Regions from separate parts of the Pseudomonas triticicola genome, predicted to be linked through region 1. Evidence: predicted binding sites of a transcription regulator. Region 1 holds the regulator's gene; the other holds the start of a gene.
What was found. The regulator sigma-54, encoded in region 1, starts transcription at its own class of promoters, with help from an activator protein. The targets are predictions, from matches to a motif close to ANTGGCATNNANNTTGCTNT.
Positions count from the first base shown of each region.

Region 2: glnA (type I glutamate--ammonia ligase) is a predicted target of sigma-54. The motif match lies at 1,100-1,119, and genes of this name have one in related genera.

Region 1 covers NZ_JAHSTX010000001.1:3,600,355-3,604,842, forward strand. Annotated here, with positions in the region: gene lptA (lipopolysaccharide transport periplasmic protein LptA) at 1-282, shown strand, start outside; gene lptB (LPS export ABC transporter ATP-binding protein) at 282-1,007, shown strand; gene KVG85_RS16100 (RNA polymerase factor sigma-54) at 1,174-2,664, shown strand; gene hpf (ribosome hibernation-promoting factor, HPF/YfiA family) at 2,738-3,046, shown strand; gene ptsN (PTS IIA-like nitrogen regulatory protein PtsN) at 3,059-3,523, shown strand; gene rapZ (RNase adapter RapZ) at 3,526-4,383, shown strand; gene KVG85_RS16120 (HPr family phosphocarrier protein) at 4,399-4,488, shown strand, end outside.
Region 2 covers NZ_JAHSTX010000001.1:4,236,014-4,240,501, forward strand. Annotated here, with positions in the region: gene thiI (tRNA uracil 4-sulfurtransferase ThiI) at 1-885, opposite strand, end outside; gene glnA (type I glutamate--ammonia ligase) at 1,213-2,619, shown strand; gene KVG85_RS18640 (DUF4124 domain-containing protein) at 2,897-3,409, shown strand; gene KVG85_RS18645 (DUF4124 domain-containing protein) at 3,406-4,029, shown strand; gene glnL (nitrogen regulation protein NR(II)) at 4,260-4,488, shown strand, end outside.

The sequences.
Region 1 (4,488 bases):
GCTTACTTCGAGCAGTTGCAGACCCAAGGCGACGCCAACCCGGTCAAGGGCTACGGCGTGACGATTCAATACCACGCCCAGCAGAACCGGGTGGTGCTGATCGACAAGGCCAAGGTTATCGACAAGGATAACAACGTCACCCAGGGCGAAAAAATCGTCTACGACACCGTGAAGAAACTGGCCAGCGCCGGTCGCGCCACGGGCAGCAAGGTCACCGAATCGCGTCCGCGCATCGACATGGTGATCCAGCCGAAGAAGAAAACCGAAGAGAAATCCCAGTAATGGCAACTCTGAAAGCTCAGCACCTGGCCAAGGCCTATAAAAGCCGCCAGGTCGTGCGTGACGTCAGCCTGTCGATCGACAGCGGGCAGATCGTCGGCTTGCTCGGCCCGAACGGCGCCGGCAAGACTACGTGCTTCTACATGATCGTTGGCCTGGTGCAGGCAGATCAGGGCCGTGTGCTGATCGATGATCTGGACGTCAGCCACCAGCCGATGCACGGCCGCGCCAAGGCTGGTATCGGCTATCTGCCGCAAGAAGCGTCGATCTTCCGCAAACTGTCGGTCGCCGACAACATCATGGCGATCCTCGAGACTCGCCCGGAGCTCGACAAGGCCGGTCGTCGCAAGGAGCTGGAAAGCCTGCTGCAGGAGTTTCACATCAGCCACATCCGCGACAACCTCGGCATGAGCCTGTCCGGTGGTGAGCGCCGCCGGGTGGAAATCGCTCGTGCCCTGGCCACTGCGCCGAAATTCATCTTGCTCGACGAACCGTTCGCCGGTGTCGACCCGATCTCGGTCGGCGACATCAAGCAGATCATCCATCACCTCAAGGCCAAGGGCATCGGTGTGCTGATCACCGACCACAACGTCCGTGAAACCCTGGATATCTGCGAAACCGCTTACATCGTCAACGACGGTCAACTGATCGCTGAAGGCGATGCCGAGACCATCCTGGCCAACGATCTGGTCAAGGAAGTGTATCTGGGTCACGAGTTCCGCCTGTAAGCGCGACAGCGCTGTATCGATTCAAGGCGCATTTATCCGCTTTAATTGTTACAGCGCTCTAGGCAAACACTTCAGTTTCAGGCATATAATTTGCTTAAGTTTGGCGCTTCGGCGCCCTGTAGTGGATGGCGCAAAGCGCCGGCGAATAAGGTGTTAAGCCCCTGCCATGAAACCATCGCTAGTCTTGAGAATGGGCCAGCAGCTGACGATGACACCGCAGCTGCAACAGGCCATCCGCCTGCTCCAATTGTCGACCCTGGACCTGCAACAGGAGATCCAGGAGGCTCTGGAATCCAATCCGATGCTCGAGCGCCAGGAAGAAGGCGACGACTTCGACAACGCCGATCCTCTGGCCGACAACGCCGAACAGAAGCCCGCCGAAATCCAGGAACCCTCCTACCAGGAAACCGCCCCGACGGTGGATAACCTCGAGGATGGCGAATGGAACGAGCGCATCCCCAACGAACTGCCAGTGGATACCGCCTGGGAAGACGTCTACCAGACCAGCGCCAGCAGCCTGCCCAGCAGCGATGACGATGAGTGGGATTTCACCACCCGCACGTCCGCCGGCGAGAGCCTGCAAAGTCATCTGCTCTGGCAACTGAACCTGGCGCCGATGTCCGACACCGATCGCCTGATCGCCGTGACCCTGATCGACTGCATCAACAATCAGGGCTATCTGGACGAAACACTCGAAGAAATTCTTGAAGCGTTCGATCCTGAACTGGACATCGAGCTCGACGAGATCGAAGCCGTCCTGCATCGCATCCAGCAATTCGAGCCCGCCGGGATCGGCGCCCGCAACCTCAGCGAATGCCTGCAGCTGCAATTGCGCCAGCTGCCCGCGAAGACGCAGTGGCTGACCGAGGCCAAACGGCTGGTCGCCGATTACATCGACCTGCTCGGCAGCCGCGATTACAGCCAGTTGATGCGCCGCATGAAGCTCAAGGAAGACGAACTGCGCCAGGTCATCGAACTGGTGCAGAGTCTCAATCCGCGTCCAGGCTCGCAGATCGAGTCGACCGAAGCCGAGTACGTCATTCCCGATGTGATCGTGCGCAAGGACAACGAGCGCTGGCTGGTCGAGCTGAACCAGGAGTCGGTGCCACGCCTGCGTGTCAACGCCCAGTACGCCGGTTTTGTGAAACGTGCCGACACCAGCGCCGACAACACTTTCATGCGCAACCAGTTGCAGGAAGCCCGCTGGTTCATCAAGAGCTTGCAGAGCCGCAACGAAACCCTGATGAAAGTGGCCACGCAGATCGTCGAACATCAGCGCGGCTTCCTCGAATACGGCGACGAAGCGATGAAGCCGTTGGTATTGCATGACATCGCCGAAGCGGTGGGCATGCACGAATCGACGATTTCCCGAGTGACCACACAAAAATTCATGCATACCCCGCGCGGTATTTATGAGCTGAAATACTTTTTCTCCAGCCACGTCAGTACCTCCGAAGGCGGCGAATGCTCGTCCACGGCGATCCGCGCGATCATCAAAAAACTGGTCGCTGCGGAAAATCAGAAAAAGCCGTTGAGTGACAGCAAGATCGCTGGTTTACTGGAGGCACAAGGCATTCAGGTGGCTCGCCGCACCGTCGCCAAGTACCGCGAATCCCTCGGAATCGCGCCTTCGAGCGAACGCAAGCGGTTGATGTAAGCCACGTTACAGCGTTCCAGTGGCAGGCTTTTCGGCCTGCCGCTTTATGCACTGGCAACGAAGGAGAAGCTGTATGCAAGTCAACATCAGTGGACACCAACTGGAAGTGACCCAACCTCTGCGTTCCTACATCGAGGAAAAACTCCAGCGACTGGAGCGACATTTCGACAAGATCACCAACGTGCAAGTCACGATGTGCGTCGAAAAGCTGAAGCAGAAGATCGAAGCCACCTTGCATATCCCCGGCAGCGAAGTGGTCGCCAACGCAGAAGATACCGACATGTACGCTGCGATCGACTCACTCACCGACAAGCTGGATCGCCAACTCAAAAAGCATAAGGAAAAGACCCAGAGCCTCCTCCAGGGCGCGACCGGTCGTTAACACCCCTATCCCATGATCCGACTTGAAACCATCCTGACCCCCGGCCGTTCCCAAGTGAACGCGCCGGGCGGCAGCAAGAAAAAAGCCCTCGAACAGATTGCCAACCTGATCCACCGCGAAGTGCCGGATCTGGCGATGCAGGATGTCTTCGAGGCGCTGATCGCCCGTGAAAAACTCGGTTCCACCGGTTTTGGTAACGGCATCGCCATTCCCCACTGCCGCCTCAAGAGCTGCACGGCGCCGATCAGCGCCCTGCTGCACCTCGAAGCCCCGATCGATTTCGACGCCATCGACGGCGCTCCGGTAGACCTGCTGTTCGTGCTGCTGGTCCCGGAAGCCGCGACCGATGCGCATCTGGAGTTGCTGCGCCAGATCGCCAGCATGCTCGACCGCAAGGAAGTTCGTGAAAAACTGCGCAGCGCCGCGAGCAACGAAGCCTTGTACCAGGTTGTACTGGACGAGCAGAACGGGCACTAATCATGCGTTTGATCATTGTCAGTGGCCGTTCGGGCTCGGGTAAAAGTACCGCCCTGAATGTCCTTGAGGACAACGGCTACTACTGCATCGACAATTTGCCGGCCGGTTTGCTGCCGGAACTGGCCGAGCGTGCGCTGATTCACACGGAGCTGGCGCAGCCGCTGGTCGCCGTGTCGATTGATGCGCGCAACCTGCCCAGCCATCTGTCACGCTTTCCCGAATTGCTCGAAGACGTCCGTGCCAAACACATCAAGTGCGATGTGCTGTATCTGGACGCCGACGAGGAAACTCTGCTCAAGCGTTTTTCCGAGACCCGGCGACGTCACCCGCTGAGCAACGCCAATCGCTCACTGGCCGAGGCGATTCACGATGAAACCGCCCTGCTCGGCCCGATCGCCGATCTGGCCGATCTGAAAATCAACACCACTAGCCTGAACCTCTATCAGCTTCGCGACACTCTGAAGCTGCGCCTGCTGAATCAGCCGGAACCCGGCACGGCGTTTCTGGTTGAATCATTTGGCTTCAAGCGCGGCATGCCGGTCGATGCCGATCTGGTCTTCGATGTGCGCTGCCTGCCCAATCCGTACTGGAAACCGGAGCTGCGCGCGCAATCGGGCCTTGATGCACCGGTGGCCGAGTACCTGGCGCAGCAGCCGGATGTCGAAGAAATGTATCAGGACATCTACGCCTACCTGAACAAGTGGCTGCCACGTTTCGCCGCCAGCAACCGTGCTTACGTGACCATTGCCATCGGCTGCACCGGCGGGCACCACCGCTCCGTCTACCTGACCGAACGTCTGGGCCTGGCCCTGCAGAAAACCCTGAAGAACGTCCAGGTTCGCCACCGCGACCTCACCTAAAGGATTCACACCGCGATGCCTGCTCGTGAAATCGAAATCATCAATAAGCTGGGTCTGCATGCGCGGGCATCGGCCAAATTCGTCGGCGTGGCCGGTCAGTATCCA
Region 2 (4,488 bases), 640 kb from region 1:
CACCTGGGAGATCGCTTCACCGGTCACCAGTGCATCGATGTGCAGGCGTTCGGCGATCTCGGACGAGGCGCGCAACATCATACGCTTCAAAACCACGCCCATATGACTGTTATCGACTTTGCCGAGAATTTCGCCCAGCACTTCCTCGAACGGCACACTGACAAATAGCACGCGTTGCGAGCTGCCGTACTTCTTCCAGATGAAGTGCGCGACTTCCATCACGCCCAATTCGTGGGCACGCCCGCCGAGATTGAAGAAGCAGAAGTGCGCCATCAGGCCGCGACGCATGATCTGATAAGCCGCCACGGTCGAATCGAAGCCGCCGGACATCAATACCAGCGTTTGCTCCAACGCGCCGAGCGGATAGCCGCCGATGCCGTTGTGCTGGCTGTGAATCACGAACAACCGTTTGTCGCGAACTTCGATACGGACTTCGATTTGCGGCGCTTTAAGGTCGATTCCGGCCGCACCGCACTCGCGACGCAGCTTGCTGCCAACGTATTTTTCCACGTCCATCGAGCTGAACGCATGCTTGCCTGCGCGCTTGCAGCGGACCGAGAAAATCTTCCCGGCCAGCGCATCGCCGTAGTGCTGTTTGCACTTCTCGGTGATGTCGTCGAAGTCGCCCAGCGGGTACTCGTCGATCTGCAGAAAGTGCGCGATACCCGGCATGCAGGTCAGGCGCTCGCCCATCTCTTTCAAGGCTTTGGGGTCGGTAACGCGGGTTTCCAGCTCGAGATTGTCCCACACGCCGTTCACCACCACGGCCGGGTCCAGGTCACGGAGCACGGTGCGGATGTTCTTGGCCAACTGGCGGATGAATTTCGTCCGGACAGGTCGGCTTTTGATGGTGATCTCGGGGAAGACTTTTACGATAAGTTTCATGAAAACAGCGCGCGAACGGCCAGCCGAAAAAGGGGGGCGCGGATTATAGCGGAAATTGCTCAAGGTTTAACCAGTTAATGTGCAGAAGGTTTTGCGCGCACCAAAACAGGTCATTTATGGAGTTAAGCGCAACATTACGGGGCGGGATTTGTCGATTCAGTAGCCTGCGCACCTTAATAAGCGTGAATTTGGGGCAAAAAACCCATGCTGGGGCACTGGCATGCAATTTGCTCCCTTGTGAGGCAGGTTGCCTTGGCAGAGTATTCGCGCCGGCATCACCATTATTAAGGGCATCCACTACCCGCCCTAATTCACCCGGAGGACACTATGTCGAAGTCGGTTCAACTCATCAAAGATCATGACGTCAAGTGGATTGATCTGCGCTTCACGGACACCAAAGGCACTCAGCACCACGTGACCATGCCGGCTCGCGATGCGCTGGATGACGACTTCTTCGAAGTCGGCAAGATGTTCGACGGCTCCTCCATCTCCGGCTGGAAAGGCATCGAAGCCTCCGACATGATCCTGATGCCGGTCGACGAAACTGCCGTACTCGATCCGTTCACCGAAGACCCAACCCTGATTCTGGTGTGCGACATCATCGAGCCTTCGAGCATGCAGGGCTACGATCGCGACCCACGTGCGATCGCCAAGCGCGCCGAAGAGCACCTGAAAGCCACCGGTATCGGTGACACCGTATTCGCCGGTCCAGAGCCTGAGTTCTTCATCTTTGACTCGGTGAAATTCAAGTCGGACATCTCCGGCTCGATGTTCAAGATCTACTCCGAGCAAGGTTCGTGGATGTCCGACCAGGACATCGAAGGCGGCAACAAGGGTCACCGTCCAGGCGTGAAAGGCGGCTACTTCCCGGTTCCACCGTTCGACCACGACCACGAAATCCGTACCGCCATGTGCAACGCACTGGAAGAGATGGGTCAGTCGGTTGAAGTTCACCACCACGAAGTGGCGACTGCCGGCCAGAACGAAATCGGCGTCAAGTTCAACACCCTGGTGAAGAAAGCTGACGAAGTTCAGACCCTGAAATACGTTGTGCACAACGTTGCCGACGCTTACGGCCGCACCGCGACCTTCATGCCGAAGCCACTGTACGGCGACAACGGTTCGGGCATGCACGTACACATGTCGATCTGGAAAGACGGCAAGAACACCTTCGCAGGTGAAGGCTATGCCGGCCTGTCCGATACCGCTCTGTACTTCATCGGCGGCATCATCAAGCACGGTAAGGCGCTGAACGGCTTCACCAACCCGGCGACCAACTCCTACAAGCGTCTGGTGCCAGGCTTCGAAGCGCCGGTAATGCTGGCCTACTCGGCGCGCAACCGTTCCGCCTCGATCCGTATTCCATACGTGTCGAGCCCGAAAGCCCGCCGTATCGAAGCACGCTTCCCGGATCCGGCTGCCAACCCGTACCTGGCCTTCGCAGCACTGCTGATGGCCGGTCTGGACGGCATCCAGAACAAGATCCACCCAGGCGATGCTGCCGACAAAAACCTGTACGACCTGCCGCCTGAAGAGGCGAAAGAGATTCCACAGGTTTGCGGCAGCCTGAAAGAAGCCCTGGAAGAGCTGGACAAGGGCCGCGCCTTCCTGACCAAGGGCGGCGTGTTCTCCGACGACTTCATCGACGCTTACATCGCGCTGAAATCGGAAGAAGAAATCAAGGTTCGCACCTTCGTACACCCACTGGAATATGAGCTGTACTACAGCTGCTGATCCGGTAGCGCTGCGTAAAGTGGCGTGACACAAGAGGCCTCCTTCGGGAGGCCTTTTTTATTGCCCGGCGCAGCGCATTTTCCGTGTGGGAGCGAGCCCGCTCGCGAAAGCGGTGTGTCATTGAAGATGATGGTGACTGACGCGACGCCTTCGCGAGCAGGCTCGCTCCCACAGGGGATCTGTGGTGTCTGAATGATCTTTGGATGTGTCGCCAGTTGGGCCAACCGCCCCTCCTGTCCTATGCTGCTACCCATCGCTTCCAACCCCGGTCGATTTCATGGGTCGCACGTTTCTCTACATTCTGCTGCTGATCGCCCTGCCCGCCGCCGCGCAGATCTACAAGTACACCGACGCCAACGGCAACACGGCGTACAGCAATCAGCCGCCGGACGGCGTGCAGGCGCAACCGGTCGAGTTGCCACCGCTCAATCGGGTCGAGCCGCAAGCACCGAGTGCGCCGCAGGCACCCACCGCAGAACAACCGCAGCCACCGCGCAACGCCTATGAAATCCTTGAGCTCGCCGGTCTGCCCACTGACGAGGCGCTGCGCGCCAATAACGGCACCTTCACGGTCAATGTTCTGCTCAAGCCGCGCCTGCAACCGCCGCATCAATTAAGGCTGCTGCTCGACGACCAGCCCTATGGCCAGCCGAGCAACGTGCCGGTTCTGCAACTGGTGAATATCGATCGCGGCGAGCATCGCCTGGCCGTGCAAGTGATCGATGGCCAGACTGTCATCCAGCAGAGCCCGCCAGCCGTCTTCACCGTGCAACGGGTGCATACACCATGATCCGCGCGGGGCTGGCACTCATCCTGGCGCTGATGGCGCTGCCCGCCTCGGCGGAGGTCTTTACCTACATCGACGCGCAGGGCAACCGCGTCTACACCGACCAGCCGCGCGCCAACGCCAAGCGAGTGCCGATCGCGACGAGCAATCGCATGGCTGTCCCTGCCAGCACCGCAGCGCCGATCACCACAGCGAAAAAGTCCGCCGAACCAGCGCCCTTTCACTACGACATGCTGCGCATTCTGATCCCGGAGCCTGATGCCACTCTGCGCAGCAGCGCCGGCGAGCTGATCGTCAGCGTCACCAGCGAGCCCGGCCTGCAAAGCGGCCATCGTTATCGCCTGCTGCTGGATGGCAAGGCCACTGGCGAGCCCGGCGTCAGCCCGGTATTTGCGCTGAGCAATATCGATCGCGGCAGCCACAGCCTTTCGATCGAAATCCTCGACGCCGCCGGGCGTACCGTGGAACGCACCGCCAATCAGCCGTTCCACATGCTGCGCATTTCCCTGGCGCAGAAACGTCAGGTCAAACCCTGTGTCGCCGACGATTACGGCGTGCGCCCGGAATGTCCGCTCAAGGACAAACCTGCTGAGCCTAAAAACCCATTCCTGCGCTTCTTTTAACGCCTGCCGGGCATGCGCACCCTATTGGTGCACTAAACTGCATCTCGCCCACAACCCAACCCATTTTGGTTCGAAACTTCCCGTTTGAGCTGGCTTCGTGCCATACAAACGCGCGTCAAACGCCTGTTTCAGGGCTTAAACGCTTCTTTTCGGAGCCTTGGTTTGGTTTTTGCATTTTCCCGACATCAGCGCTTTGTTCTCGCGCACGCCTTGCTCCAAAAGGGGTCCAGATGACCATAAGCGACGCTATTCACCGTTTGCTGCTCGACAACCTGACCACGGCGACCATCCTGCTCGACGCCGAATTGCGCCTGGAGTACATGAACCCGGCGGCGGAGATGCTGTTGGCGGTCAGCGGTCAACGCAGCCACGGCCAGTTCATCAGCGAGCTGTTCACCGAATCCCCCGAGGCGCTCAATTCCCTGCGTCAGGCGGTGGAGCAGGCGCACCCGTTCACCA